Regions from separate parts of the Polaromonas sp. P4_H1 genome, predicted to be linked through region 1. Evidence: predicted binding sites of a transcription regulator. Region 1 holds the regulator's gene; each other region holds the start of a gene.
The links. Region 1 encodes sigma-54, which starts transcription at its own class of promoters, with help from an activator protein. Its sites were predicted from a motif close to TGGCANGNAANCTGCTTT; they were not measured.
Positions count from the first base shown of each region.

Region 2: AC1DS5_RS12620 (ammonium transporter) is a predicted target of sigma-54. The motif match lies at 1,359-1,376, and genes of this name have one in related genera.
Region 3: AC1DS5_RS21220 (TorF family putative porin) is a predicted target of sigma-54. The motif match lies at 937-954, and genes of this name have one in related genera.

Region 1 covers NZ_JBFUKG010000001.1:49,582-51,781, forward strand. The annotation lists gene AC1DS5_RS00240 (THUMP domain-containing class I SAM-dependent RNA methyltransferase) at 1-135, opposite strand, end outside; gene AC1DS5_RS00245 (RNA polymerase factor sigma-54) at 274-1,824, opposite strand; gene lptB (LPS export ABC transporter ATP-binding protein) at 1,966-2,200, opposite strand, start outside.
Region 2 covers NZ_JBFUKG010000008.1:201,546-203,745, forward strand. The annotation lists gene AC1DS5_RS12620 (ammonium transporter) at 1-1,318, opposite strand, end outside; partial or broken gene AC1DS5_RS12625 (IS21 family transposase) at 1,439-1,645, shown strand; gene AC1DS5_RS12630 (FMN-binding glutamate synthase family protein) at 1,682-2,200, opposite strand, start outside.
Region 3 covers NZ_JBFUKG010000019.1:85,276-87,475, reverse strand. The annotation lists gene AC1DS5_RS21225 (YifB family Mg chelatase-like AAA ATPase) at 1-797, opposite strand, end outside; gene AC1DS5_RS21220 (TorF family putative porin) at 1,004-1,801, shown strand; gene glnK (P-II family nitrogen regulator) at 1,861-2,199, shown strand.

The DNA of each region.
Region 1 (2,200 bases):
ATCACGCCAGGAGCCCTGCAACTGCACGCCGGCGCGCCAGGCCTTGCCTTCGATGCCGGTGATGCGTTTGACCTCGCTGGCCAGCAAGGCCTCGACGCCGGCGGCGCAGGGTAAAAAGAGTTGAAGTTGGTTCATGAATGAAGACTCACGGCTGGCTGGGTGACGGTTCTTTTTCAAGCAGGGGCCGCGGAACCGGCTTTGCCGGGCCGCAGGCGCAGCGGCCCCCTCGGGGGGCAGGGAGCCACACGCAGTGGGCGACCGTGGGGGCTACTTTCAAAGCGACTTTCGCAGGTTGGCAGGCGCGATGCGCAAAGCCTCGCGGTACTTGGCCACGGTGCGGCGCGCGCATTCAATGCCCTGCTCCTTGAGCATTTCGGAAATCTGGTTGTCGCTGAGCGGCTTTTTCAGGCTCTCGGACGAGACAAACTGCTTGATGAGGGCGCGCACCGCCGTGCTGGACGCGTTGCCACCGGTCTCGGTGCCCAGCGCCGAGCCAAAAAAGTACTTGAGCTCGAAGGTGCCGAACGGCGTGCTCATGTACTTGGCCGTGGTGACGCGCGAGATGGTGGACTCGTGCAGGCCCAGTTCGTCGGCAATTTCGCGCAGCACCAGCGGACGCATGGCCAGCTCGCCGTGGGTGAAGAAATTCTTTTGCCGCTCCACAATCGCACTGCTCACGCGCAGGATGGTGTCAAAGCGCTGCTGGATGTTTTTGATGAACCAGCGTGCCTCCTGCAAGCGCTGCTGCAAGGCCTGCCCGTTCTGGCCCTTGTGCTGCTTCAGCGCATTGGCATAGATGTCGTGCACGCGCAGGCGGGGCATGACCTCGCTGTTGAGGGAGACCTTGAAGCCGCGGCCCGACTTGACGACGATCACGTCGGGCACGATGAGGTTGCGCTCGACGTTGACAAACCGCCGCCCGGGCTTGGGATCCAGCCGGCCGATCACGGCGATGGCGCCCCGGATCACGCTTTCCGGAAATCCGCACAGGTAGGACAGGCGCTTCATATCCCGCTTGGCCAGCAGCTCCATGGGCTGCTTGCACATGGCGATCGCTGCGCGGGTCTCGTCGCAGTCCTTGCAGTCGAGCAGTTGCAGGCCGAGACACTCGGCCAGGTTGCGGGCACCGACGCCGGCGGGCTCCATGTGCTGCAGCAGCTTCAGGGCCATGGCAAAGTGCTGTTCCAGCTCTTCCGCCTGCTCAAGGTCGTCGCCCGCCAGACCGGCGGCCAGTGACGCGAGACTGTCTTCGAGGTAGCCGTCGTCATTGAGCGACTCGATCAGGAAATGCAACGCCGCCTGGTCTTCCTCCGACAGGCGCAGGCTGAGCGACTGGCGGTGCAAATGGTCCTGCAGCGACTCATGGCTGCGGGCCAGGTCGGAAGCCTCGGCCTCGCTGTCGTCCGCATTATTGTTTTTGCGGGCCGGCGCGTCGCCGCCCCATTCGCTGTCGTCAGGCGAGGACTCCACCGAGCCGTCGCCCTCCCAGCTTTCCTCCAGCTTGGCCTCGGAACTGACCTCGGGCCCTGTATCTACATCATTTTGGCTTGCAGCTTTTGATTCATCAGGGCTTCCTGCTATTGAATCACCAGCAAACTCAAATTCCCGGCTATCCTGGCTGACCGGTGTGTCGGCATTCTCCAGGCCAAATTCCTCGCGCGGTGCGGCTTCTTCCGACACTTCCAGGAACGGATTTTCATCGAGCATCTGCTCGACTTCCTGGCTCAGCTCAAGGGTGGACAGCTGCAGCAGGCGGATCGACTGCTGCAGTTGCGGCGTCAGCGCCAGGTGCTGCGAGACCCTGAGGGAAAGGCCTTGTTTCATGACATCCCTAAGCGCACGACAAAGCGAGTTGGGATGTATTAACCAAGCGGGGGCCGCGCAACCGGCTTTGCCGGGGCGCAGGCGCCGCCCCCTGCAGGGGGGAGGGAGCTACACGCAGTGAGCGACAACGGGGGGGAGCCATCACATTCTGAAGTGTTCACCGAGATAAACGCGGCGTACATCGGCATTGTTCACAATCTCGGAAGGGGTGCCGGTCGCCAGCACGTGGCCGTCACTGATGATGTAGGCATGGTCGCAAATGCCCAGCGTTTCGCGGACATTGTGGTCGGTGATCAGCACGCCAATGCCGCGCGACTTCAGGAAACCGATGATGCGCTGGATTTCGATCACGGCGATCGGGTCAATGCCGGCAAAA
Region 2 (2,200 bases), on a different contig from region 1:
GCAAGCCGATGGTCATATCGACCAGCTTGAAGGCGATGAACGACACCACGCCCGACCAGACGATCGACACACCCACGCCCCACAATTGGCTGATGAGCTGGGTCGTCATGTCGAAGTCGGCGACCTTGTTGGCCACGTAGTCGTAGACGCCGGTACCGCCCAGCTTGGGCGACACGAATACGCCGGTGAGCAAGGCGCCCAGAATGCCGCCCACGCCGTGCACGCCGAACACATCCAGGCTGTCATCCGCGCCCAGCATGCGCTTGAGCCCCGTAACGCCCCAGAAGCAGGCCAAACCGGCCAGCAAGCCGATCACCAGGCCGCCCATGGCGCCAACATAGCCGCAGGCGGGCGTAATGGCCACCAGGCCGGCAATCGCACCAGATGCCGCACCCAGCATGGAGGGTTTGCCCTTGCGGATCCATTCCGCAAAGACCCACGATACGGTGGCCGCGCAGGTGGCCAGGAACGTGTTGACGAATGCCAGGGTCGCCGTGCCGCTCGCCTCCAGATTGGAGCCGACGTTAAAGCCGAACCAGCCCACCCACAGCAGTGAGGCGCCGATCATTGTCATCGTCAGGCTGTGCGGTGTCATGGGTTCCTTGTTGAAACCGACGCGCTTGCCAATCAGGAAAGCGCCCACGATGCCAGCCATTGCCGCGTTGATGTGCACAACCGTGCCGCCCGCGAAGTCGATGGCACCTTTCTGGAACAGGAAGCCTGCTGTGGCGCCGACTTTGTCGGCCACTTCGGCGCTGGTGTAAGCGTCAGGGCCGGCCCAGTACCACACCATGTGGGCAATAGGCAGGTAGCTGAAGGTGAACCACAACACCATGAAGGCGAGCACTGCCGAGAACTTCACGCGCTCGGCCAGCGATCCGATGATGAGGGTGGGCGTAATGGCCGCAAACGTCATCTGGAAGGCGATGTAGATGAATTCCGGAATCACCACGCCCTTGCTGAACGTGGCGATCACGCTGTCGGGCGTGACACCCTTGAGAAACGCACGGTCGAAGCCCCCAAAGAAGGCGTTGCCTTCGGTAAAAGCCAGGCTGTAACCATACAGGCACCACAACACGCCCAGCAGAGCGAAGGTCACCATGACCTGCATCATTACCGAAAGCATGTTCTTCGTGCGCACCATGCCGCCATAAAACAGGGGCAGGCCGGGCACGGCCATCATGATGACCAGCAAGGTTGCAACAATCATCCAACTGGTATCGCCCTTGTTGGGCAGTGGCGCAGCGTCGGCCGCGTAGGCGACCGAGCTGAGAACGAAGGCGCTGCATATGGCAAGCGCCGCAGGAAATCTTTTCATGGCAAAAGTCCTTTAAGGGTTGAAAAAGTGCGCAGGACCTTCAGCAACGTCCATGCCAGTTTTTCCTGACAGGAACTTTTCGATCATCTCATTCAACTTGCGCATGTTTGTAGCTATGCTGCCGTGGCCAGGGTGCGACGCGGCAAGCCGCGTAACGTCAACGCTCGCTTTGGCGCTATGGTCTGCCATTACCTGTTCGACCCCGACTTCTGCAACGTCGCCCCGGGCTGGAAAAAAGGCGTGGTCGAGGAGAACGTGCAGGACAGCCGTCGGCGCATCTGGACCGAAGCCGCCATGCGGCGCTTCGGCTCGTTCATTGAGCTCAATGTTCAACGACCGCCAGATGACCCGACGCACTACCGTTCAGAAGCCCTGAACGCCCGGGTACCAGCTCGTGCCAGCCATGGGAATCTGCGTCATGGCAGAGGCCTCCAGGGTCAGCGCGCACAGGTCTTCGGGCTCCAGATTGTGCAGGTGGGACTTGCCGCAGGCCCGCGCAATGATCTGGGCTTCCATCGTCAGCACCGACAGGTAGTTGGCCAGGCGGCGCCCCGCCTGCACCGGGTCCAGGCGCGAAGCCAGGCCCGGGTCCTGCGTGGTAATACCGGCCGGGTCCTTGCCCTCATGCCAGTCGTCGTAGGCGCCGGCCACGGTGCCCAGCCGGGCGTACTCGTCCTGCCAGCGCGGGTCGTTGTCGCCCAGGGCCACCAGCGCGGCGGTGCCGATGGCTACCGCGTCGGCGCCCAGCGCCAGAGCCTTGGCCACGTCGGCGCCGTTGCGGATGCCGCCCGAGACGATGAGCTGCACCTTGCGGTGCATGCCCAGGTCCTGCAGCGCCTTCACCGCCGGCCGGATGGCCGCCAGGATGGGAATGCCGACGTG
Region 3 (2,200 bases), on a different contig from region 1:
TCCTCGGTGGTCATGGCGGGCAGCAGGCCGGCAAAACGTTGTGCCAGCATGGATTTGCCGGAGCCGGGCGCGCCCATCATCAAGATGCTGTGTCCGCCGGCCGCGGCAATTTCCAGCGCCCGCCGGGCCGCCGCCTGGCCCTTGACGTCGGCGAGATCCGGGTAATCTGCCTGCTCCCGGCGAGGAATGGGCGCGATCCGGGTCCAGCCGTCCAGCACCTCGGGTGGCGTGTCACCGGGCAGGAATTGCCTGACCACGTCCAGCAAATGGTGCGCACGGTAGATTTCGGCGTCGGGAACCAGCGCTGCCTCCTGGGCGCTGCCTTCCGGCAGCACCAATTTGGGTTGCCTGGCCGGCATGCCGGGTTTGTCAGGAGTCATGGCGCCATCGTTTTTTGCGAGGTGCGCCAGTGCCAGGCTCATGGCCAAGGCGCCTCTTACAGGGCGCAGGTCACCGCCCAAAGACAACTCCCCCGCGAACTCATAGCCCGCCAGCTTGCGGGCGTCCAGCTGGCCGCTGGCTGCCAGAATGCCCAGGGCAATCGGCAAATCAAAGCGGCCGGAGTCCTTGGGCAAATCCGCAGGTGCCAGATTCACCGTGATCCTCTTGTTGGCCGGAAACTCCAGCCCGGTGTTCTGAATGGCGGAGCGCACCCGCTCGCGTGCTTCCTTCACCTCGGTTTCAGCCAGGCCCACCAGGGTGAAGCTGGGCAAGCCGTTCGCCAGATGCACTTCGACGCACACCGGCCGTGCCTCCAGACCCAGCAGGGCCCGGCTATGCACTAAAGACAAGCTCATTTTTGTAACTCCCTCTTAAATGCATCAAAGTTGTGCGCATATTTGAGCCAACTTGGTGCAATATTCGTTTTTCTTGGTTTAGATGTAACGCGACAGTGCGCGAAAAGGTAGACGTGTACCCACAGAAGGAGCGGGGGTTTGGCACGTAACGTGCTACGAACAATTCGGGCAACTTCAACCAACTTCAACAACCTTCGGAGCTTCTCATGAAACTTATCCCCGTCCAGGTCGCACTTGCCGCATCTCTGGTTATGTCCAGCGCAGTCTTTGCCCAGACGCCAGCCCCTGCCGCAGAGCCATCCCCGCTGTCATTCAACATCTCCCTGACCAGCAATTACAAGTTCCGTGGCCAGGACCAGGATTACTCCAAGACACGAAGTTTCAAGCCGGCCCTGCAGGGCGGCGTCGATTATGCGTTCAGCAACGGTTTCTATGTGGGTAACTGGAACTCCACCATCAACTGGACCAAGTACCTGCCTTCCGGCGACAACAGCCATGTTGAAGTCGATCTCTATGGTGGCTACAAGTTCAAGGCCGGCCCTCTCGACATGGATGTGGGCGCTCTGACCTACCTCTATCCGGGTGCCAGTGGCGCCAACACGACCGAGGTCTACCTCGGGGCCGCTTACGGGCCGGTCAGCGCCAAGTACTCCCACACCGTTTCCAAGGGCTACTTTGGACTCGGCAAGGAATACCTGGTGGGTGAGGGCCGTGGCACCGGCTACCTGAACCTGGCGTTCGCCCAGGAAGTGATGCCCAAGGTGACCTTCAAGGCCTCCCTCGGCTTTACCGACCTGAAGAGCGCCGCGAACTCCGCCGGCCTGCCTGATTACATGGACTACAGCGTTGGCGCCGCCTACGACCTGGGCGACGGTCTCTCCCTGTCGGGTGCTGTGGTCGGTGGCAACAAGAAAAACAGCTATCTGTATCCCGCGTCAGTTGACACCAGCGGCAAGTCCATCAACAAGGGCACGCTGGTTGTGACGCTGACCAAAACCCTGTAAAGGCGGCAGAAGCGGCGCACAGCCTGGCCGCTTCCCTATTCATCCTGGAGGAACCTGAAATGAAACTAGTAACGGCCATCATTAAACCGTTCAAGCTGGACGAGGTGCGTGAAGCACTCTCCGGTATTGGCGTGCAAGGCATCACGGTGACGGAAGTCAAGGGCTTCGGCCGTCAGAAAGGCCACACGGAACTGTACCGCGGTGCAGAGTACGTGGTCGACTTTCTGCCCAAGGTCAAAATTGAGGCGGCAGTCTCTGACGAGCTGGTGGACCGCGTGATTGAAGCGGTTGAAGGTGCTGCCCGCACCGGCAAGATCGGCGACGGCAAGGTCTTTGTCTATAACCTCGAGCAGGTTGTGCGCATCCGCACCGGTGAAACCGGCAAGGAAGCGCTCTAAA